DNA from 3 places in the Dyadobacter sp. HNCC25DJ186 genome. Region 2 is predicted to be linked to each of the others. Evidence: riboswitches for the same ligand, from Rfam matches in the RefSeq annotation. Region 2 holds a riboswitch; each other region holds the start of a gene.
The links. A riboswitch is a leader RNA that binds a small molecule or an ion and turns the genes downstream of it on or off. The one in region 2 is predicted to bind cobalamin.

Region 1 (7,932 bases), on a different contig from region 2:
AAGTTCAGGTTTATGGAAATGAATTGAGCCTTGTGTCAAATGGCTAATAATCAGCTGATATCTATCGTAATTGTAACCCGCAATGCCGCAAAATACTTGCAGCGTTGCCTGGACAGTATCTTTCTTCAAAAATATCCTTGCATAGAAATTGTTCTCATGGATGGAGCCAGCACGGATGAAACGATTTCTATAATCGAGAAGAATGCTGACAGCATTGCTTTTTGGAAAAGTGAAAAGGATAACGGGATTTACGATGCGATGAACAAAGCTCTGGACATTGTCAAAGGTAACTGGGTCTACTTTCTGGGGGCTGACGATATTTTAACACCAGATTTTTCGCTTTTTGCGGAAGAATTGACGGATCCAGGTTGTATTTACTACGGAAGTGTTCAAAAATCTGGCAAGAAATATTTAGGCAAACTTTCACCTTATCAGCAGGCCAAGACCGGTATTAACCACCAGGCAATAATTTATCCGGCAAAATTATTCTCTGTTAACAGATACGATACAACTTATCCGATTTCCGCAGATCATGTATTAAATATGCAGTTTAACAAAAATGAAATTTTCAAGTTCGAATTTAAAGACTTTGTTGTTGCAATTTTCAATGACACCGGCGTCTCCTCTGTTCAAAAAGATCGGATTTTTGAACAGAGAAAAGGACGGTTGATCCTGAAATATTTTGGGTTGAAAATATTTCTGAGATTTCAGTTTAAGATGCTGAAAGCAATGGTGTTCGGTGCCTGACATTACTTTTTACTGAAATCAATACCTTTTTGCCTGTCAAAAATAATTTTGGGAGGAAGATCCAGTACGTTTGCCTGTAAACGTTCACGCCATTTTCTTTTCGGGATTAGTTTTGCCAAACCAAGCAAGAGTCTGCAATACCAGTGTTGAAGTGATTTGCTGTCTTTCTTATTTTCTTGCCGTAACAGCTCTTTCTGTTGAGTCAGGTATTGGTCCCTTTGATTAAAACTTTTCTGATTTTCATTTCTCAGTCGAAAGCCAGCCAGCATAAAAGATGTCGTGTATAGCTTTTCGAAACGAAAAAAACGGAGCCATAACTCAAAATCTGCGGCAAGTGAATAATTCTGATCGATATAAGCACCTGCTTTTTCCCATAACGCGCGCCGCCAGAACACCGATTCCTGCTGTATAAAATGTCCGTCAAATAGCCGTAAACGGCTTGAAGACCAGCACTGCGAATACGGCTGATGATCATAAATAAAAGGATGCCCGCCTTCATCAAAATAAGTGTTGCTGCCCATGATCCATTGCACGTGCTTAAATTTTGAAAATATTTCCGCCGCTTTGAAAAGACTTTTTTTGTGGTACATATCATCCGCATTGATCCAGGCCATAATTTCTCCGGAAGATTTTTCGAAGCCTTTTTGTATTCCATGATATAAACCTTCATCCTTTTCACTGATCCAGTAAGCCAGCTGTTTCTCATATTTTTTAATGATGTTCAGAGACTCATCCGTGCTGCCGCCATCGATTATGATATATTCCAGATTCGGATATTCCTGTTTGAGCACTGAAAGAATGGTTTCTTCCAGATATTTCCCCTGATTGAAGGAAGGCGTTACGATCGTAATTTTTGGTAAATTGGAATTCATATTCAAAAAAGAGGCGCGCAAATTCAGCCAAAATTGTATGTCAGGTCAGCTTCTACCATATTTTTCTAAATCGTAAGCCTGGGTTCACGAGTCAATAAAGGATCGCCCACATACGACTCGTAGATGTAATCGTCAGCATCAAAAAATTCCGAAGCGAGCACCATTAAAATCGCATCGTCTGTAAATTCATACATTTGATGCCAATCCGTTGGTTGTAAAATCAGACACTGATCCGCCGAATTCAGAATGAACTCCTGCTTTTCCAAGCCGGTATGGTTGTAAATTTTACAGCTCCCCCTCAAACAAATCGCTGCCTGCACCGTTTTTTTATGCCGATGTCCGCCACGTACTGAATCATCAACGCCGTATATGTAAAAAATGCGCTTGATCTCAAACGGAATAACGCGCTCGATCACCGTCAGGTTTCCGCGTGTATCTGTGAAGGTTTTCAAGTTAAGTATCTGAGCCACCGAATGTAAAGTTTGGGTTATAATTTGCTTCGTTTAAAGTAGTTTTTATAAGAACCGGTCAGCAGGAATCTGGTTCGTCGCGTCAGACTGATTTTTATCCATTTTAAAGGCAATGGATTTTCGTGAAGAACCGCACGATTATCTATCTGTTTTATCTGCTGCTCTGCCGCTTCAAGTGCTCTTGCATACGGCACATACGCTGAGTTAATTACTCCTTCCTTTAAAAAATACTGCTCTGCGGTAAGCCTGAAACTATAATTCTCGCAGTATCTGAAATCGTGAAAATGATAAAAAACAAGAGGAACCTTTGGTGATTGTGCGTTTGAAATCCAAGTCCTGCCAGCAACGCTTTCATAGTCATAATCCTTTGAATTCCAGGGAGCGACACCTCCTCCGATATGCTGCAAAACGTGAACACCTTCGAAGCGTGTAGTCCAGTCATCCAGATACTTTTGATCACCAAATTTTCCGTCTTCGAACCGGTTGAAACACCAATCCAGACAGGCTTGTCTCCACCAGTCGAGTACTTTTAGGCCAGCTTCGGTATTTTTAAAAGTGACGAACTGGACACAGTAAATGCCACTTAATTCAGACTGATCATATTCCTGACTATACCGGTGGCTCGTAATCAGAACAGCATTATCTCCCATCTCATCGGTTAAAACTTTTGGATCAGAGAAAAACAATAAATCTGCGTCAAGATAAGTACAATGGTCTAGCTCATACTTGTGGATACAGTGCCAGACCGTAGACGACGTACATGTCCAGCAATATTCACCCTGTGTGCGACCTTCTTTTACAGAAAGCAATTCCTGCGTTTCAAATTCTTCCAAAGAAATGACGATAACATTGGAAAGATTCAGGCGCGTTAATATTTCACGGCTTTGCTCGTCGAAAGCAAATATATATAGTTGAAAATCAGAGGTTTGTTTTAATAACGAATAATACATCGCCAGACCTCGTGAAAGATATAACGAATTGAAAAGTGTGCAAAAATTCTGCATGTAATCAAAAAATAGAGACGCGGGTTATAACGTAAACACAAATATTACTGAATAATATTTATGGAGTTATTTAAATTTTACCAAATCAAAAATTTAATTTTAGACGGGTATTTTTGTAACCGCATGAGTATATTACTACATAAATAAAATCCTAACTTGCGCTGCACTTTAATTTGGTGATATGTCATTGTTCAAGCTGAAAAAGAAGGAAAAAAATAGATATGGCTGGTTCGGAAATTATAAGAGCTGGGAAGAGCTTGTCGCGCGTTCGGGCGGGTATGAGTCTGATAATATTCTGGAAATTACAAAAGATTCACTGCTGAAAATTAAGAATGGTCAGGCGGTATATGAGCGTGACTCCGTGCTGTTTGACAAGAAACTCTATCCGTACTCCATTATTTCAACATTGCTGTTCGCTGCTATCGAATGTGGAGGGGAGTTAAATATTATTGATTTCGGAGGTTCGCTGGGAAGTACCTATTATCAGGTAAGAGATATTATTCCTCCTTCGGTGCAAATTCACTGGAGTGTTGTTGAGCAAAAGGAATACGTAAAGTGCGGGCAAGAGCTGTTTCAGGACGACGTATTGAAATTTCACTTTGATATCGCTGAAAGTATGGCTGACACAAAGGCTGATATTTTATTGCTTTCCAGTGTTGTTCAATATCTGGAAAAACCGCATGATTTCCTTAATGAAATTAAAACTTACGATTTTAAATACATTCTTTTCGATCGGACATCTTTCATCAAAAACGACCAGCCGGACCGGTTGACACTTCAAATCGTTCCGCCCGATATTTATAAGGCTGAGTATCCGGCCTGGTTTTTCAACGAAAAAAAATTGCTTGAACATTTTACGGATTACGAAGTAAAGGTTGAATTTGAGTCCTATGTTCCCGGCGAGCAGGATATTGAAATCGATGGTGTAAAAGCCGGATATGATAAAGGATTTTTTCTGGTCAAAAAGTAAATTCCCCATTAGAAGTTCTGGAAAATTCATTTGTAAAAAACTTAAAAAGACTAAAAACCAGGAAATGTATTCTTCTTTTAATCCTATTTAAGTGATTGGTACGGAATTTTCTAAGCGGTTACTCGTTCAAGAAAACTCTCCAACATTCGTTATCGCATTTAAGTTAATTATTTCGAATAAATAGCCTATTTTTGTCCGGTAAGAAGTTTCTTGTGTCGTTGTTGTTCATTAAGATTTTGCTAATAAGGGGAACCGTGTGTGATTCACGGACTGTCGCGCAACTGTAAGTAACATTTAAAATGTTATAAGTCAGATACCTTTTTATGATGATACTTCCGCGCAGGAGTTAGTCAGGTTTTGGTATTTCTTCATTCAAATATGTACTGAACGTACATTTTGGTTTATTGATTATTTGTTTCCTGCCTTATTTTCTCTCCTGTGTTCGCGTTTTTGGCAATGTATTATGACAAATCTGAACATACTCAATATCAAAGTTGTAAATAATTTATTTGTGTATAAATGAAAATTAAACTTTTCCTTTTTTTACTTGCTGTTTTATCTTTCTCTGAGGTGTATGGTCAATTTGTTATTAAGGGAAAAGTCAGGGATACGACGAGCGGCCAGCCTTTACCGGGAGTCAGCGTAAGTATCAATGAATCTACCGGAAGCATAACTGATTCCAACGGACTTTTTGAGATACAATCGGATCAGAAAATAGATGCACTGAAAGTAAGTCATCTAGGTTATGCAACACAGGTTTTATACATTTCAGACTCTGGTCCGTTCGTTGAAATTTCCCTGTCGGAATCTGCCGGACAGGATCTGGATGAAGTGAAAATTTCTTCCAAATATTATAAAGAGTATAATCTCAATACAGTTTCCAGCGCGCTCAGATTACAGAGTCCGCTGATCAACCTTTCTCAAAATATTCAGGAAATCGGCAGTGAAGTGTTGTATGACCAGGCGGTTTTCAATATGACCGACGGCGTGACACGGAATGTGAGCGGGGTGATCCGACAGGAAGTTTCAAACAATCTGGGGCCGTATATGTTTATGCGCGGCGGGATGGTTTCCACGCTTCGGAACGGCATCGACCTGACACCAATTTATAGAGGCCCGGTTCCTGAAGATGCCGCGATTATTGACCGCGTTGAGTTTATCAAAGGCCCATCCGGATTTATGAATAACATCGGCGATCCTGCCGGAACTTTTAATGTCATGACCAAACAACCAACCGGTGGGCGACATTATTCAATCAACGCGATGCTTGGCAGTTGGGATTTTTTCAGAGCTTCTGCTGATCTGGACGGTTTGCTGGATAAAAAAGGGAAGCTCCAATACCGGCTGAATGTGATGGCCATGCGCGCTAATTCTTTCGTGAACACAGATTTTAATAAACGCTTGCTCGTCGCACCGGTGATCAAATATGTGATCAGTGATAAAACAACGGTATCGGTTGAATACATGTTACAAAAATTCAGCTATGCGCTAATGAGCCCGATCGTGATGGCGCCGAACAGTTTTGGGAGTTTGCCCAACGATTTCACGATTAATGAAAAAAGCCTGGATCCTTTTAAGGTATCTGACCATACCGGTTTTTTGACTTTTACACACAGTTTCAATAAAAATTGGAGTGCAACGGCGCGTGGATCTTTTATGCGGAATCAGTTGGAGGGAATTTACATGTGGGTGACCGGCGTTAACATTGCTAATCCCAATATCCTGCTGCGAAATCCCAAATATGACCTGAACCGCGCTACTGTTTTTTCCCAGCAGGTGTTTGTGAACGGAAGGGTAAAAACGGGCAGCATGGATCACCAGATATTAGCTGGTATCGATGTAAATCAGAAAAAATTTATCGCAGATAGTTACGTTTCCTACGATACCCAAACCAATGATGCAGGAATTTCAACGCTTACTTATTATCCGATCGACATTTCAAATCCCGAGCTTGGTGCACAAATTCCTGACTACCACACGCCCGGAGGAATACATAACGGGAATACCAATCAGGAAATCAGCTACTATTCTATTTACGCCATTGACGAACTTGCTTTTTTTAGCAACAAACTGAGACTGACGTTGGGTGGTAGATTTACCGCTGTTAAAACAAATAACAACGTGTCAAAAGTCGTAACAAAGTCAGAGGATCAGAGCGTTACACCTCGACTCGGTTTGAGTTATAGCCTGACGCCTAATCTATCGTTTTATTTACTTTACGACAGAACGATTGTTCCGCAGACGGGTGCGACGGTCAGTGGCGATGTTATCAAGCCGATGACCGGTGTAAATCATGAGATCGGGATAAAAAAGAACTGGTTTGACAGCCGGTGGAATACGACGCTGGCTTTATACAAAATTAAAAGAGCTAACATTGTTTCTACTGATCCTGATAACATTTTGTATCGTATTCAAGTGGGAGAAACAAGTTCAAAAGGAATTGATCTTGACATCAAAGGAGAAATTGTCAACGGGCTGAATATTGTAGTGAATTATGCTTACAATGACTCGAAAGTGGAACATGATGTGAATACTGCGCTCATTGGTATGCGTACGCCCATGTATGTAAAACATGTCCAGAATACCTGGATCAATTATGAGCTGCCTTCTGATTTCCTCGATGGAATCTCTGTGTCGTTGGGTTATCAGTATCAGGCAGGCCGTGGCGAGCGATATGTAACGGCTGCTCCCAAAGAAATTCCGGATTTTTTCCGACTGGACGGAGGTATGGGTTACCAGATTAAAAAGTTTAAAGTCAATCTGATCGTAAATAATTTACTTAATAAACACCTTATTGCAACGCCCTGGTACCGGAGCGGACTTTATTACTGGGTTCCGCAGGCATCCATCAATGGCCGTTTAAGTTTTAGCTATTCGTTTTGATAGCTGATCAAAAAATATTTACAACTCCTGTTTAATATGCTTAAAGCTGAAAATTTAACCAAACAATTTGGAACATACACAGCGCTGAATAATTTGAATCTTGAAATTAAAAAAGGTGATATCTACTGTCTGCTGGGTTCAAACGGCGCGGGCAAATCAACTACTATTAACATATTTCTGGGTTTCATTCCTGCAAGCAGCGGCCGCGCACTGATCGACGGAAATGAGGTTACCGTCAACAACCACGCAACGCGCGATCTGGTTGCTTACATTCCGGAGGTGGTTAATCTTTACGGTACGCTTACAGGCATGGAAAATCTGGAATTTTTCAGTGGACTTTCCGGCTATAATTATTCCAAAACCGAACTCATCCGGTTTATGGAAACCGCCGGCTTGCAGCGTTCCGCGATTGATAAGCGCGTTTCGTCTTATTCTAAAGGCATGAGGCAAAAGGTTGGTATCGCTGTTGCGCTTGTTAAAAAAGCGAAAGCCTTGTTTTTAGACGAACCAACATCGGGTCTTGATCCGCATGCCAGCAATGAATTTTCACAGATTATTACCCATCTGAGTGAACAGGGCGTAAGTACGCTAATGGCAACGCACGATCTGTTGATGGCAAAAAATCTTGGAAACAGGATAGGCATTATGCATCAGGGATCTTTAAAACATGATTTGCTTTCGAAGGAGGTTTCCCATACGGACCTGACGCGCTTGTATATTGATATTGTTAAACAGAATGTTTAGATGATACGCTTACTTATTGAAAAGGAATTAAAAGAGCTCTTCCGCACTTCGAAGGTTATCTGGATGCTTGGCGCGATACTGTCACTGATGTTTCTGGCACTTTATAACGGTTATGCAAATTATGTCAGTCACAGTAGTTTGCTCCGGGAGTCACAGGAGGTGACCTACAAACAGTTCATTTCTCAGGGTGATAAAAACCCTCATTTAGGAGCTCATTTCGGTTTTTATGCCTACAAACCTAC
Region 2 (7,932 bases):
AATCCCTTTCCAATTATTTCCAAGTTCAGCAGAGCGGAAAGGCACAACAGGTTTGCCGGAAACATTGAGTGTATAATTTTTCGTATTTTCTTCCGAAGTAAACACCTTCAAGCTTGGACTATGATTCCCAATTTTCCCGGTAAGTGAAACATCAAAAGCTGCACGATCAACGTCTTTGGTACTGGCTTCTGTACTTCCCGAAGAAATTTCTCCCGGCGATTCTACATTTTTCGCCTGGAATTTATCACCACGGATATCAATTCTCCAATTGTCATTTAACTGGTAACCCAATCTCAAAGAACCTGTAAAATAATGAAGTTTCGTGTAAGGTCTCGTCGCGCCGTCCGCCAGTGTTTCATCAACATCCTGAACAGGTTGAGCCGTATAATTTTTCCGAACTGTATTATAATCAAAAGCATCCCTGAACAAATTCCATTTCCCAATCTTGTAATTTTTTGATCTTTCAAAATAAGAAAAGGACATATCGTAATCCAGCTTTTTGGTCAAATTGCCTCCTGCATTCAAGCCAGCCTGGTAAGACTGAAAGCTACCGTATTCCAGAAAACCGTTTCCTTTTGTGTCTCCTTTTGATCGTTGGGTAATAATGTTGATCACACCACCCATTGCCTGAGAACCATACAGTGATGAGGCTGGGCCTTTCAAAACTTCAATTCTTTCAACACCGTTCAGATTGATTTGAGACAAATTGGTTGCCCCTGCCGCACGTCCGTCAATCAGTAACAAAGTCCGCTGATTTAACCCTGAAAACTGAGGACGAAAACCACGGATACCGATACCCGATGATAAATTTGGATATTGAATTACATCCACTGCGGCCGTTTTCCGCACGATATCCGTCAGGTCATTGGACGGTGTCATTTCAATATCCTGACGCGTAATTATATCCAGTTTTTGCGGAATTTTTTCTTTCCGCGTTTCATAACGTGTTGCGGTTACGACCACAGGGTTCAAAATATTTTCTCTTGTAGAATCAGATAAAACCACTTCCTGCGCTTGCGCGGAGAAAGTGGCGGTCATGGCTAATAGACCTGCAAACGTGAGTTGATGAATGGTTGAGTGGTAAAAATTGCAATTCATTGGTATGGATATGTAAAAATAGATTTTTATCTGGGCGAGCCGAAAACAGAAAAAATGCGCTGGAAAATTAGTCCTGAAAAGCGCCGTATAGTGTGATCAATCCAATAATGATGGAGAAAGTCCCGACTACATAATTGATAATTTTCAAAACAGAATCCCGTTTTGCAGCAAATTTATTAATGGAGAAAGCGAAGAAATATCCATAAGCCGACATGGAGAAAATGATCCCGAAACTTTGTAGAATGATGATCCATACAGCCGTATAAGCATCACTTGCAGCCAAGGTTAATGCAACTGCACAAGCACCACCCGTTCCAGCCAGTCCATGTACCATACCCACCCAAAAAGATCGACTGAATTTTTGTTCTGTTACCGGTTGAGCTACCACATCAGGCTTTCTGAAATTCCGGCGAAAGGCAACAATTCCAAGCCAGATCATCAAAGGCCCGATTACCAATTCGACCTTTTCAGAAACATTCAGAGAGATTGTTGATTTCAATATCAAAACCAGACAAGCAAAGAGAATTAGCGTCAATGAATGCCCAAGCGCCCAGTGCGACGACCGCCAGATTAACTTCAAGCGATCTTTTGGTTTTTGATTTTTTTCAGTTGCCAAAACAGAAACCGCCGCCATATGATCCGGCTCAAAAGAATGCTGAACGCCCAGAAGAAGAGAATCGATAAGTAAATAATTGATCATTTCCTTTCACATAAGTTATTGAGAAAAACCCGTTTATCACATTACGGGCAACTTATGGAAAATACAATACGAAGCAACCTGACAACAAAATACCGCTGTCAAACCAGTAACCTCACGCCTTTTTTCCCGAAAGCATTCCGAATATGATGTTAAATGGCAGGTCTTCTGGCTCGTTCAGTCAAACAACGCCTTCCCGGGAAATTAATTTTGAATTTTGAGTGAGTGAATGATAGAATGTTGGAGCGCGCCAGATTTTGGCATTATCAACCATTCACTCATTCTATCATTCATCATTGCTCCCAGTGGCAAAAATGTTGTGACTTTTTAGTGAACTTACAGCAGCGGGTACTACTCCGGATTTTCACCGGATTCCCTTTTAAGTGTAAAGTAAATATTACTTCACACACCACTTAACGGCTGCAAACTTACTATTAAATTTTATAGATGATTAAATTAATTTGTAACCTTTTTAAAATCCGCCAATAACGACAAACTCAATTCTTCATGTAATTTTGTCGCGTCGACCGTTCGCGCTAAACTGCAAATCCAATGAAATACAGAATCCTCTACCTGCTCTTTTTATTAATTCCTCTGCTTTCAAACGCTCAAAATTCAGCAATGCCCGACACAGGTTGGGTAAGAAAAAATTATCAGAAAACGGAACAGTTTATTGAAATGCGGGATGGTGTGAAACTTTATACCGCCATTTACACACCACGCGATACTGATGAAAAATACCCGATTTTGATGCAACGGACGCCTTACTCCTGTCGCCCCTATGGTGTGAATAATTACCGTCCACGCATCGGTCCGAATAGCATTTTGATGAAAGAAAAATACATTTTTGTTTATCAGGACGCACGTGGCCGTTATAAAAGCGAAGGGAATTTCCGTGAAATGACACCGGCCATTGACAATAAAAAAACGAAACAGGATGTCGATGAATCCAGCGATACTTATGATACCATTGAATGGCTTTTGAAAAATACGGCTTCCAATGGCAAAGTGGGGATTTATGGAATTTCCTTTCCTGGTTATTATTCCTCGGCAGCCTTACCTGATGCACATCCGGCTTTGAAAGCAGTTTCCCCGCAAGCACCAATGTCAGATGAATTTCTAGGAGATGATTGTAACCATAACGGCGCATTTTTCCTGATGGATAATTTCGGATTTTACAGTCACTTTGATGGTCCGAAAAGTGCGAACGGAGAAAGTTACAAACCATTTTTCAATGCTGATTTCAGCGATGCTTATCAATATTTCCTTGATTTCGGTCCGTTAAAAAAAGCGAATACAAACGCTTATTTTTCTGACCCGAAAAGTGTCTGGCGACAAGTTACTTCTCACGATACTTATGACGAATTCTGGCAATCCAGAAATATCAAAAAACATTTGAACAATATTAAACCAGCGGTAATGGTTGTTGGTGGCTGGTTTGATGCGGAAGATTTGTACGGCGCTTTAAAAACGTATTCGGCGATCGAAAAACAATCACCAAACAATAATACGAGATTGGTTATGGGGCCATGGACACACGGCGGCTGGGCTTCTCCAAGCTGGAAATCGTTTGCAGATTATCAGTTTGGCGCAGATTTAAACCAATTCTACCAAAACGAAATCGAAACCAGATTTTTCAATTTTTATTTGAAAGATAAGGGAGAATTTAACCAGGCCGAAGCAACGGTTTTTGAAACGGGTTCTAACCAGTGGAGAAATTATGATGTTTGGCCGCCAAAAAACAGTCAGCCGGAAACATTTTATTTTCAATCCAAAGGAAAGCTTTCAGCTGAAAAACCAAAAGCAGCGAAAGCCGTTACCGAATACATTAGCGATCCTGCCAAACCTGTTCCGTATACCAACGAAATCAGCGGCGATCGAAATAATAAATACATGGCCGAAGATCAGCGTTTTGCGTCCCGCCGCCCGGATGTAATTTATTTCCAAACAGATTCATTAAGCTCAGACATGACTTTGACAGGAGAAATTACAGCAAATCTTTTTGTTTCAATTACCGGAACGGATGCTGATTTTGTTGTAAAAGTGATCGATGTATGGCCGGATAGTGTACCCGCACAAGTACAGCGCGGACAGCCGAAGCCAATGGACATGAGCGGTTACCAGCAAATGGTACGTGCAGAAGTATTCCGTGGAAAATTCCGTAACAGCTTCTCAAAACCGGAGCCATTCTTAAAAGATAAAGTTGAAAAAGTGTCGTTCAAATTAAATGAAATTGCACATACGTTTAAAAAAGGTCACCGCGTAATGGTACAAATCCAAAGCAGCTGGTTCCCCCTGGTTGATCGTAACCCACAAAAATTCATAAACATCTTCGAAGCCAACGAATCCGATTTCCAATCCGCCAAAATCACCGTCCACCACGACCTAAAAAACAGTAGCAACGTAATATTGCCTGTCCTGAAATAGGTAGTTAATAGGTTACACAGAGGGCCACAGAGTAAATAAGAGATACACAGAGTTTTTCTTGGTCTCCGAAACAAAACCTCTGTGTACCTCTTTTTAGCTCTGTAGTTCTCTGTGTAACCTTAAACGTATGCAAAGTTCTCATTTCCTCATTTCAGCTCCTTCCAGTAATTCCGGTAAGACCACCCTTACCCTCGGCCTTTTGCGGGCTTTGAAAAATAGAGGGTTAACGGTTCAACCTTTCAAATGCGGGCCGGATTATATTGATACACAACACCATACAACCGCATCAGGAAATCCAGGGATAAATCTGGATACTTTCATGGCTTCGGAGGCTCATGTCCGCGATATGTATAAACAGTATTCTGAGAAAGCCGATGTTTCAGTAACCGAAGGTGTTATGGGACTTTTTGATGGTGCCGATAAAATGAAGGGAAGCAGCGCGGCGATTGCTGAGTTACTGGATATTCCGGTGATCCTGGTCATTAATGGGAAGTCTATGGCTTATTCTGCTGCGCCTTTGCTTTATGGTTTTAAAAATTTCTATAAAGGAATTCGTGTTGTTGGCGCGATTTTCAACTTTGTTAGCACCACTTCGCATTACCGGTTTTTACAGGAAGCCTGTGAGGAAGTTGGTATTGAGGCGTTGGGATATTTGCCAAAAAATGATGTACTATCAATACCTTCCAGGCATCTGGGATTACACATTTCTGCTGAAACGGATTATGAAAGAATTATTGAAAAACTGGCTGAGGAGATTCCTAAAACGATAAATATTGATCGGTTACTGGAAATTTCTACGAGAGATATTCTTCCCAAAATAGAATCAAAAGCCATATCTCAAAATTCTGTTTCAGCAAAAAAATATAAAATAGCTATCGCCCGGGACGAAGCTTTTACTTTTACTTATCACCAAAATATTGAAGTACTTTCTTCTTTTGGGGAAGTCGCATTTTTCAGTCCGATTCATGATAAGGAACTTCCTGAAACGGACTTCCTGTACCTGCCTGGCGGTTATCCTGAATTGTTTTCAGATGCATTAAGCGCAAATAAATCAATGCTTGAAAGTATTCAATCGTATTGTTTAAATGGCGGATTAACTTTTGCGGAATGTGGCGGTTTGATGTATTTGGGGAATGAAATTATTACTTCCGAGGCCTTCAATTATTCAATGGCAGGCATTTTGGATTGCTCGACTTCTATGGAAAATTCTAAATTGACATTGGGTTATAGAACCATTCTTTGGAATGATCTGGAATTGAAAGGACATGAATTTCATTATTCCAGATTGGTGGAAAATGCTTTGCGTGCTGAATCTGTCATTATTAAAAATGCCAAAGGAATTGAGGTGGAAACGCAGCTTTTCCGAAAACTGAATACGTTTGCTTCTTATGTGCATTTGTATTGGGGAGAGCGATTTGAGTTTATTGAATACTTATTGAAGAATTTCGCGTCTAAAGGTTTCACGCAAAGTTACCCAATAAGGAATTTTGTTTCGTGATTAATAACTTTATGAAAGCTCTCTGCAGCAAAACCGTTACTGTAATGAATTTGAATTCATCGCAAAGCAGGTAAGCGGACGCCGCGCGGTTAAAACGCGAAGAACGCTAAGCTTTCTCTTTGCGGACTTTACGTTTTACCCTTTTTTGTTTTGCGTGAAAATACAACACACACAACTTAAAATCTAAAAATGAACAAAGACGACACACTATGGAAAGGCATACTCGAAAATATCTGTGATGATTTCCTAAAATTCTTCTTCGAAGATGCCGAAAAGCTATTCGATCTGGAAAGAGGTTTTCAATTTTTAGACAAAGAACTCGAACAACTTTTCCCAACCGAAGAAATCGAAGCGCCGAAGTTTGTAGATAAGCTTGTGAAAGTTTTTACCAAAACAGGAGAAGAAGACTGGATTTTAGTACACATTGAAGTGCAGGGATATGATGATAAGGATTTTGCCAAACGGATGTTTACCTATTTTTATCGCATCCTCGACAAGTATGGAAAGCCGGTAACAGCCATCGCCATATTCACAGATGCGAACAGGAAATTTCATCCCGGTGTTTACGAATACAAATATCTCGGCTCAAAAATTATTTACGAGTTTAATACGTACAAAATTATTGAGCAAGATGAAACCGCGTTGATTGCAAATGAAAACCCGTTTGCCATCGTTGTATTAACAGTATTATTGGCACTAAAAAAGAAAAAGCTGGATGATGAAAATTTGTTTGATCTGAAATATTCGCTGGCCAAAAATTTATTAAAACGAAAGATTTCAAAGGAGAAAATAGATGATCTGCTAATCTTTTTACAACGTTACATAACCTTTGCAGATCAAGGATATAATGTTAAATTTGATAAAGAAATTGGAGAGCTAACCGGAAATCAAAAAAGTATGGGAATTAGAGAAATGGTAATTGATAACGCAGAGAAGAAAGGCAAACAAAGAGGAAAAGAGGAAGCGAAATCTGAATTTGTAATAAGATTATTAACAATGAATCAATTTACAAATGCTCAAATCGCACAAATGGTTAATGATTCCGAAGTTTTTGTCGAAACTATTAAAAATACTTTGAAGTAAGTTTCAAATGAAATAATAGAACTAGTGATACACCAAGCTGAAATGAAAGGTATTCTTTCGGCTAAATATACAATGGTTACAAGTTTATTAACCCAAACAAAACTTACCATTCCTGAAATCGCCAAAATCGTTGACGTCAAAGAAGCAATCGTACAAACATTAGCAATACACTGAATTAAACACCTTACACACCATCAACCTAAAAAGACTCCCACCCCGGAGTCTTTCTTTTTATCAACAAATGCAATAAATTTTCACGCAGAGCAGGTAAGAAAAAAACGCAAAGAACACAAAGAAAAGCTTTGCGACCTTTGCCCCCTGACCTTCCCTCCTTTGCGTGAACCCCTTGAAAACCTATGTCAGAAATTAAACGCCAACGTATCACCCGCGCAGACGGGAAAGCCATCAATCTTGTACAGCGCCGGGGACATCTGTCTTATTGTTATAACGCTTGCTGCTGCGGTCGCGTGGATCGCGGGTATGCGCCTATTCCGGTTGAATTGTACAAAAGTGAATGGCTGCGCCGGAAAATGCGGAATGTGGTACATATGACAAAAGGCGGTTGCCTCGGTCCGTGTACGTTGGCAAATGTGGTTACGCTTTTGTTTGACGGGAATTCTGTCTGGTTTCATTCGGTGAACAGCGACTGGCAGATTATTGCTATTTTTGATTATATCGACAGCATGATCGCGGCTGATCGTTTCCTGGTTCCGCCAGCAGAATTGTCTGAAAATGTATTTCAGTTCTATACCTGGAAAGGCTCGGAAGCTTCAACAAAAATCGGACAGACTCCCATGCCGACGGAAGGAATTGTTTTCCTTACCCATGCAGATACCGATCTGTTAACCCTTCACCGAACCATTCAGGATTTGCCGGATGATTTCCCCAAAACATTAGGCATTAACCTGATGGCCGTGAAAAGTGAAGCGCAGATGGAGCAGTTGCTCGATGGTGAAATTGCGGCGGCACAGATTATTATTCTCCGGATTCTCGGTCGGCCCAGTGCTATTCCGGGGTTTAATGAACTGATCAATCGGGCTAAGAAAAACGGTCAGCATCTTATTGTCGTCAGCGGAACGGGTGATTTAAATCCTGATTTTGCAGCCGCTTCTACGGTTTCGCCAGCGAT
Region 3 (7,932 bases), 330 kb from region 2:
GGTTGCCACAGATGTTGTTGCCCGCGGAATTGATATTACCGAAGTAAGTCACGTGATTAATTTCGACGTTCCTTTGATCTATGAAGACTATGTGCATAGAATTGGAAGAACCGGCCGCGCGAATACCGTTGGGCAGGCGATCACTTTTATGACTGCCGCCGATGAATACCATATAGCGAAGATCGAAAAAATGATCCGTATGGAAATTCCACGCGAAAAATTACCGGAAGATCTGGACATTATGAAAACGCCGGTTGATGAGCGTCAAATGATGCTGAGAGAAATTGATAATCAGAAGAGAAAAGAGGATCCGACGTTTCTGGGTGCATTCCATGAAAAAAAGAATGCGCATTTGTTTAAACCTAAACCTGTGTCGAAGGGTAAGGATACAGGTCGTCGAAGTACTGCTACGAAGCGAAGTAAACGTAAATAATACAATACGATATCCAATATTTCCGTTTAACTTGGACAATAGAAAAACCTGTTTCTCTATTTTTAATTTATGAAAGAATCCGTTGTTATTTGGTTTGCTCTTTTAATTCCTGCTCTTGGGTTCGCTCAGGAAAAACATTTGGCAAGTGCGTCACCAGTTTCTGATACGAATATTTCGCAAAAAAGGCCATTGGAATTAAAGGAGAGACGTGTAGTACCGTTGTTTGGAGAAGGAAGCAAAAGCTCCGAACAGATTGACGAAGAAATACGCTTTTTGAGTGATTGCGACAAATCATTTAGCAGCAGACCAGAAGCAAGTAGTTTCTTTTCTGCCCGCGCCTGGGAATATTTGCAGGAAGGTTCTCTTGACACTGCCTGTTATCGTTTCAATCTTGCCCATCTGTTAAATGACAAAAATGTCGAAGCGTATTGGGGATTGGGCGTGGTGTGTTATCAAAGAGAAAATTGGGTGGATGCAAAACGTATGCTCAGCCGTGGTGTAAATCTTCAGTCCAATAACGTGCCATTGTTAGTTGATCTTTCGACGGTTGACCTGAAACTTTATGCGATGAATAAGGGACAGGAAGAGTTGGATGAGGCTTATAGATTATTGGAAGACGCAGTTGCGCTGGATTCCACTTATGCCTTGGGTCAATATAATTTGGCCCTGGTGCATTTCAACCGGAATGAACCTGAAAAATCCTGGGAGCATCTTCACAAAGGAAGAAATCTGGATTTTAATCAGATCAATTTTGAATTCGTAGAATTATTAAAAGCAAAACTTCCTGATCCGCAGGGGTTTTTCAAATAAGATAGTAGATAGTCAAGTTAGCAAGTAGCCAAAGAGGTCAGGTTTTTAAAACCTGACCTCTTTTTTGCGTACAGAAATGAGAAACGAAACTATTTGAAATAGAAACCAGTTGGGGCGATACCCACTTTTACAGAATCAACCAGAGTTCCGTCTGTGCGGTAACGAAGCGCATATCCGGATTGTGTATAAGAAGGTGTTACACCAGCATAAATCAAACCTTGTCTTGGATCAACTGCTAAACCTGAAAACATTCTTCTGGCGAAAGGTGTAGCCAGATTAACGGCAGTGTCGGTGATTTGAAACTTGTAAGTATCTCCACGAGTAAAATCACCAAGGACGAAATAGATTGTTCTAAGATCAGGACTCATCGCAAAATTCATAGCCGATTTAGACATATCAGTACTGATTTTTATCGTAGCTTCTTTTTCATAAGTATCCGGATTTACACGAATCAGATCAAGTCCGGCCTGTACCCACAATTTGCCATTTGCATCCACTCCGATTGGATTTGGTTCGTCAGTGAAAGGGATAGCATTGATAACCTCATCAGAAGTTGTATTGATGACCGTAAGATTTTTACCCTCAGCGTAATCATAATTACCAACAAATACTTTGTTGGTATGCAAAACCATATTTTCAGGACCTTTATCCGTAGTGATTTTTTTAACCACTTTTTTCGTAGCAAGATCGATTACTGCAATATATCCTGCCGGATAAGTAGAATTTGAATTTAAAGTACCCCAGTTTGTCACATAAGCTTTTGTGCTTCCAATGGCAACAACTTCACGAGGATTTTCGATGTCAGGCGCACCAATTGAGCCTGTCGTTGTAAATTTATTTGCATCAACAATTTCTACCTTGTCAGATCCGGGATTAGAGTTGTCAACCAAAATTATCCCGTGATCGCCAGCAACGGCATATCCCTGCATACCGCCTTTCAGCGTGCTCCCGTTTACGATTGAAAATATATCAGAATCTGCAATATTTTTTTCTCGTGTAAGGAAAGATATATTGCCATTGTTTTGAGAAAAATTACCTTCATTGATTACAAAAACGCCTTGAACATAAGTCCCTTCAGGTGCCGGATCACTTTGGTTACAAGACCACGCAATGGCCGATATAAGTGTTACGGTTAAAATGCTGCTAAGTGGTTTTTTCATTGTTTTGGTATTAAAGTAGTCGTTAAAATGTTTTGTTAGCGTTAATTATTGGAATAAAAAGTCGTCCGATATCATCGGGTTGTTTTTGCAGAAAGTAATAAGCTGACAGCAAAATTACGGCCAGGCATAGGATTTCCGTTAATGGTTTGGTAAAAAGTATTATAAATGTTATTAATTCTTACTTGAAAAGAAGCTCCGAAATGCGGCCCGTCAAAGTTGGTTTCAAGGATAAAATTTTCAAGTAAATAAGCGGGCGCGGATTGGCTATGGTCAGCGGTTGTAAACCTTTTAGAGATGATTTGAAGCTGATTTGTCAGGCGAAGATTTTTGTATTGCATGAACATAGTAACGTTCCCACCATGCAAAGGAATATGTGGTAACTGCTTGCCGACGATATCAGAGGCATAAGCATCGTAAATTTTTTCCTGTGAAGTATTTGTCAGCATGTAGTTCACTGTACTTCCAAATTTCCAATACTCCCAAGTTCCTTTCCAGCCAAATTGCGCTTCAATACCACGGGCTATGACTAATTGTAAATTCTCGACACGAAAATTGCTTGTCGGATTCCAATAAAGCCAGTTGTCAATCCGGTTGTGATAAACACTTAAATTTGCGGAAAAGCTTTGATTTTTATTAAAAGCATAAACCGCTTCTGCACCGAGTTCTTTATTAAATCCGTTTTCAGGTTTGATATCCGGATTTCCCAAATCCTTCCAATAACGCTCGTTTAACGTTGGAACGCGATAACTTCTGCCAAGCGAACCTCTTAATTTTATGGTGTAAGGACGGTTTTGTGTAAGCCGATATTCCGCTCCCAGGGATGGCGTGAACGGTGGATTGTAACCGGTTACAAATGCCTGTCTCAGATTAGCGGAAATCAACAGTTGCGAAGTTGCCTGCCAACGTGTCAATACAAAAACATCACCGCGATTTTCTGTGATTACAGGCCGCTCGTAGTTTTCAACTTGTGTTTTATAATGCGTAAATTCTCCGCCTGTCTGTATTTGAAAGGTGTTGCCTGACTTTCCGATTTTCCAATCAAATGTGCGTTCCGCACGAACTCCATAGCGGTCCGTGACAGCATGATCCAGTTTTGAATAATCACCGACGGCATAATCAATAATATCCCGTATCCAGGAAGTTCGCACCGTCCACCCTTCAAATTGATAACGAAGCATCGATCTGGACGATTTGATTCTAGTCATTTGTCGCCCGGCAAGGTTTTCAGGATTTGTGGTCAGTTTATTATCCGTTACCCAGACGTGCCCAGACAATTCATGTTCGTTTTTTGTAAAAAATAAATCCTGAACCAAACCCTTTTGGAAAGTTGTAGCAGGACTTATTGCTTCACCGTTCCGCTCAGGATGGCGATAATCATTATTCATGCTTCCATCGTAGGCAGCCGTTTTTCCTGAAAAATTCCAGTTGTTATTAAGGCGTGTTCCATACTTAATCGTCGCCTGTGTCTGACTGTTGCGAAAACTTTCCTGTTGCCGTCCAATCATAACCTGTAAACCTGCCTGAGGTTTCAAACTTCCCAGCAGAATACTTCCACCAACAGCATCGGTTCCGACCACGCTTGCCGAAGCGCCATACTGAACGGATAATTGGTCAAATCCTGCGACTGGGATGGTTGAAAAATCAGTTTGTCCTAACGTTGGAAGATTGATATTTAGTCCATTCCAAAGTACAGCGGTATGGTTAGGTGATGTTCCCCGGAATGCAACCGTGGATAATTGTCCCGGGCCGTAATTTTTAAAAATGACTGCCGTATTTAAAGAAAGTAAGTCAGCGATATTCCTGAAACGAAATTGTTCAAGCGTGATCGAATCAATCTTTTGAATTTTTAATCCGCTCATAAACCTTTCCGGCGCGAAGCCATATACAGTCATTGGCGACAAAGAAATCGAGTCATTTTGGGCAACAGCATTCTCATTCACTGCCAAAAACGACAGCGTTGCAAGAAACAGACAACGAAAATTTTGTCTGTCAAACACCTGAAAAGTATAAATAAATCATAACAAACAGTTTTGTGATTTTTCCTCCGAAAATCAAAACGTTGAATTATTTCTGGCAGGTCTCCTGGCTCGTTTTATTGATCAAATACCTTCCCGTTTGAACAGTGGTAGTGCAGATTCAGATCAATTTTTTTTAAAAACTCACAGTTGCGGGGACAGCTCCCGTTTTTCGCGGGATTCCCTTTTAAGCCGTTCCGTAGCGGTTAACTAACTTCTGGCACCAAAAACTTTACAAAGGTAAGTAATTAATGCGGCGCGAACACACTCTTGGCATGAAGTAAAAGTCGCCTTACAAATTTGGATGTCTTATCTTTGTACAAAATTTTGATCATCTTGTTGACCCGCACCGCAAATCGTTTAGTAATTTCCGCACCACAAAAAGGGATTCTTTTGATGCTGGGTGCTTCCTTTTTCTTCGCGCTGATGTCAGCTATTTCAAAATGGCTGAGCAAAGATTTTCATATTGTTCAACTCGTATTTTTCAGAAATATAATCGGCGTATTATTCATTGGCGCCAGTATTTTGCAACGGCCAATGATCCAAAAAGGTGGAAAACTCCGCCTGCTGATATTCAGAGGCGTAGTCGGAACGCTTTCTCTGTACCTACTTTTTTATGCCATCAAAACACTTGGTCTGGGAAGGGCGTCGACTTACCAGTATACCTATCCGATTTTTCTCGCCTTTCTTTCGTGGCTCTTTCTTGGAGAAAAATTGAGGACAAAAGAGTGGATAGCGATCTTGCTTGGTTTTGGTGGGATATTATTTGTATTCCGGCCCGATTTATCGATGTCTTGGAGAAATCATATTATCGGTTTGGGAAACGCACTGCTGACCGCTGTTGCTTATCTGGCCATTCGCCAGCTCGGACAGGTCTATGATACGCGGGCAATTGTTTTATCATTTATGCTCAGCGGTATAGTACTACCTATTTTCTCCATGATTATCGGGACCTATTTTCCACACGAAGGCCTGGATTTTCTGATTGGTACTTTCCGATGGCCGTCTACATTGGCGCATTGGTTGGGATTTCTTGCTTTGGGAATCACAGCGATGATCGGACAAATTATGATGACACAATCATTCACTTTCGACAAAGCCGGCCGGATAGCGGCAGTAGGTTATTCCAATATTTTGTTCGCCTTGTTTTTTGGGCTTTGGCTGGGAGAAGCAATTCCTACCATTCCTATGATCATCGGTATGCTGTTAATTATTGGCGGAGGCTTGCTGGTTTCGCTTTCAAAGGATAAAACAAAAAATAAACCCGCCACGAATACACAAATTTTCACGAATGATTAGTGGAAATTCGTGCATTCGTGGCTTGAAAAATTTATCATTTCGATTCGTTGAAAAGCAATTTATTTCCAAACGGATCAATAACTTCCATCGTTTTTGCATTCCACGGTGCATCCTCCAATCCGGGACGATTGAACCGGTAGTTCATTTCCAGTAATTCCTGGTGAAATTCTGCCAGTCCGGTACATTCAATAAAAACTTTGCTGCCAGGTGTGCAATCACCATGATGTTCTGTCAAATGCAGGACTATTCCATCCCTTGATACCTGAAGATAGAGCGGAAAATTATCACCAAACCGATGCGTCCAGTCAATAGTAAAGCCGAGCCAATCCACGTAAAACTCCGAAGCTTTGGCTTCATCAAAAATTCGTATTAGTGGAATAACTTTACTTGCTTCCATAAATTTTCGGAATTAATTGGATTTAGGTATTGGCTTAAACGGGAACCGTAATTTATTTTAAATTCGCTCAAAAATGCGGACGAAAAAATTATTTATATAGAATATTCGTTTTATACCTGAACGCACCTGATCGATAATGAAACGACTGACTTACTCAATTATTTTTTTCTGTGTTTCAATAACAGGATTAACCGCCTTTCGCACCGAGCGGACCGCTGAAATGGCGAATGAAATTCAATGGCTGACGATTGAGCAGGCTTATGCCAGGAATCAAAAGGAACCCAGGAAAATATTGGTTGATATTTATACAGACTGGTGTGGCTGGTGTAAAGTGATGGATCGGGAAACTTACAAAAATGCAGAAGTGATCGAGTATATCAATAAAAAATTCTACGCCGTAAAATTAGACGCAGAACAAACCGAACCAATAACGATTGGCGATCAGAAGTTTGAATTTATGCCTCAGGGAAAAAAAGGTGTCCATCAGATTGCGCTGGCTTTGACAAATAATCAGCCAAGTTATCCGACGACTGTTTTTCTGGATGACAAGTTTCAAATGATCCAGCCATTGCCAGGGTATATGAAAGCGAAGGAATTCCATGAGGTGATAACTTTTTTTGGTGATAATTTTCACAAAAAAGAATCATTCGAAGATTATAAAGCAAAGACTTACAGGCAGATTTATACCGGTAAGTAAAATTAATTGAGAAAAGTAAATGGGCAGACGATCGAAATCATCTGCCCATTTTTATGTTTATCTGAAAAATCAAGTCGCGGACTCATCCCATCGGGATATCCTGTTTATAGAAAATAGTGGACACCACTCAGATCTTGACTTCTTCGGAGTCGCCTGATATGAGAGAAAAAATAATCAAAATCAACGTGCTCCAATGAGGTCTGAATAATTTTAAAATTAATACGAATCGCCTTCCTGCATTCTTTCTGCATTTTCAGCAATACGCAGACGCTCGATGAACTCAGCGATATCACCTTCCATTACTGCCGGCAAATTATACACGGTGTAACCGATACGGTGATCTGTGATACGGCTTTGCGGATAGTTATAGGTACGGATTTTGTCCGACCTGTCTCCGCTGCCGACCATGGATTTTCTTTGTGAACTTACCGCGTCATTATGCTCTTTTAATTTGATCTCATAAAGACGAGAGCGTAAAACACCCAAAGCTCTTTCTTTATTTTTTAATTGAGAACGTTCATCCTGGCAGCTAACAACCAATCCAGACGGAATGTGTGTTAGACGCACCGCCGAATATGTTGTGTTAACTGACTGTCCACCAGCACCGGACGACATGAAGGTATCAATCCGAACGTCGTTCATATTGATCTGAACATCGACTTCTTCCGCTTCCGGCAATACTGCAACCGATGCCGCAGAAGTATGAATTCTTCCCTGCGATTCTGTTTGCGGAACGCGCTGAACACGGTGAACGCCGGATTCAAATTTCATTTTTCCATATACATCATCGCCTTCAACTTTACAGATAATCTCCTTATATCCACCATTTGTTCCTTCTGTAAAATCCATAATGGACGCTCTCCATCCCATTTTTTCAAAGAAACGCTGATACATCCGGAACAAATCTCCTGCAAAAATAGAAGCTTCGTCACCGCCTGTTCCACCTCTTACTTCGAGAATAATGTTACGACTGTCGTTCGGATCTTTTGGAATCAGCAACTCTTTAATGATCAGATCCATTTCTTCCATTTTTGGAAGCAATTCATCCAACTCTTCTTTTGCCATCTGACGAAGTTCTTCGTCTTTTTCCGTAGCGATCATTTCTTTCGTGCCGGCGATGT

Region 1: another riboswitch for cobalamin. It lies ahead of AC1XUO_RS05630 (TonB-dependent receptor domain-containing protein); the one in region 2 lies ahead of AC1XUO_RS16250 (hypothetical protein).
Region 3: another riboswitch for cobalamin. It lies ahead of AC1XUO_RS17785 (TonB-dependent receptor plug domain-containing protein); the one in region 2 lies ahead of AC1XUO_RS16250 (hypothetical protein).

The regions. Positions count from the first base shown of each region.
Region 1 is NZ_JBXHAS010000002.1:167,696-175,627, forward strand. Features, by position in the region: gene AC1XUO_RS05600 (glycosyltransferase family 2 protein) at 1-47, shown strand, start outside; gene AC1XUO_RS05605 (glycosyltransferase) at 40-747, shown strand; gene AC1XUO_RS05610 (glycosyltransferase family 2 protein) at 750-1,619, opposite strand; gene AC1XUO_RS05615 (sugar 3,4-ketoisomerase) at 1,685-2,089, opposite strand; gene AC1XUO_RS05620 (glycosyl transferase) at 2,107-3,093, opposite strand; gene AC1XUO_RS05625 (methyltransferase, TIGR04325 family) at 3,275-4,063, shown strand; cobalamin riboswitch at 4,269-4,402, shown strand; gene AC1XUO_RS05630 (TonB-dependent receptor domain-containing protein) at 4,583-6,946, shown strand; gene AC1XUO_RS05635 (ABC transporter ATP-binding protein) at 6,983-7,690, shown strand; gene AC1XUO_RS05640 (ABC transporter permease subunit) at 7,691-7,932, shown strand, end outside.
Region 2 is NZ_JBXHAS010000005.1:68,186-76,117, forward strand. Features, by position in the region: gene AC1XUO_RS16245 (TonB-dependent receptor plug domain-containing protein) at 1-1,098, opposite strand, end outside; gene AC1XUO_RS16250 (hypothetical protein) at 1,166-1,798, opposite strand; cobalamin riboswitch at 1,937-2,224, opposite strand; gene AC1XUO_RS16255 (CocE/NonD family hydrolase) at 2,348-4,222, shown strand; gene AC1XUO_RS16260 (cobyrinic acid a,c-diamide synthase CobB) at 4,350-5,720, shown strand; gene AC1XUO_RS16265 (RpnC/YadD family protein) at 5,910-6,803, shown strand; gene cobN (cobaltochelatase subunit CobN) at 7,160-7,932, shown strand, end outside.
Region 3 is NZ_JBXHAS010000005.1:398,644-406,575, reverse strand. Features, by position in the region: gene AC1XUO_RS17800 (DEAD/DEAH box helicase) at 1-433, shown strand, start outside; gene AC1XUO_RS17795 (tetratricopeptide repeat protein) at 503-1,243, shown strand; gene AC1XUO_RS17790 (DUF5074 domain-containing protein) at 1,333-2,403, opposite strand; gene AC1XUO_RS17785 (TonB-dependent receptor plug domain-containing protein) at 2,475-4,400, opposite strand; cobalamin riboswitch at 4,459-4,661, opposite strand; gene AC1XUO_RS17780 (DMT family transporter) at 4,755-5,717, shown strand; gene AC1XUO_RS17775 (glyoxalase superfamily protein) at 5,752-6,114, opposite strand; gene AC1XUO_RS17770 (thioredoxin family protein) at 6,251-6,811, shown strand; gene prfA (peptide chain release factor 1) at 7,028-7,932, opposite strand, start outside.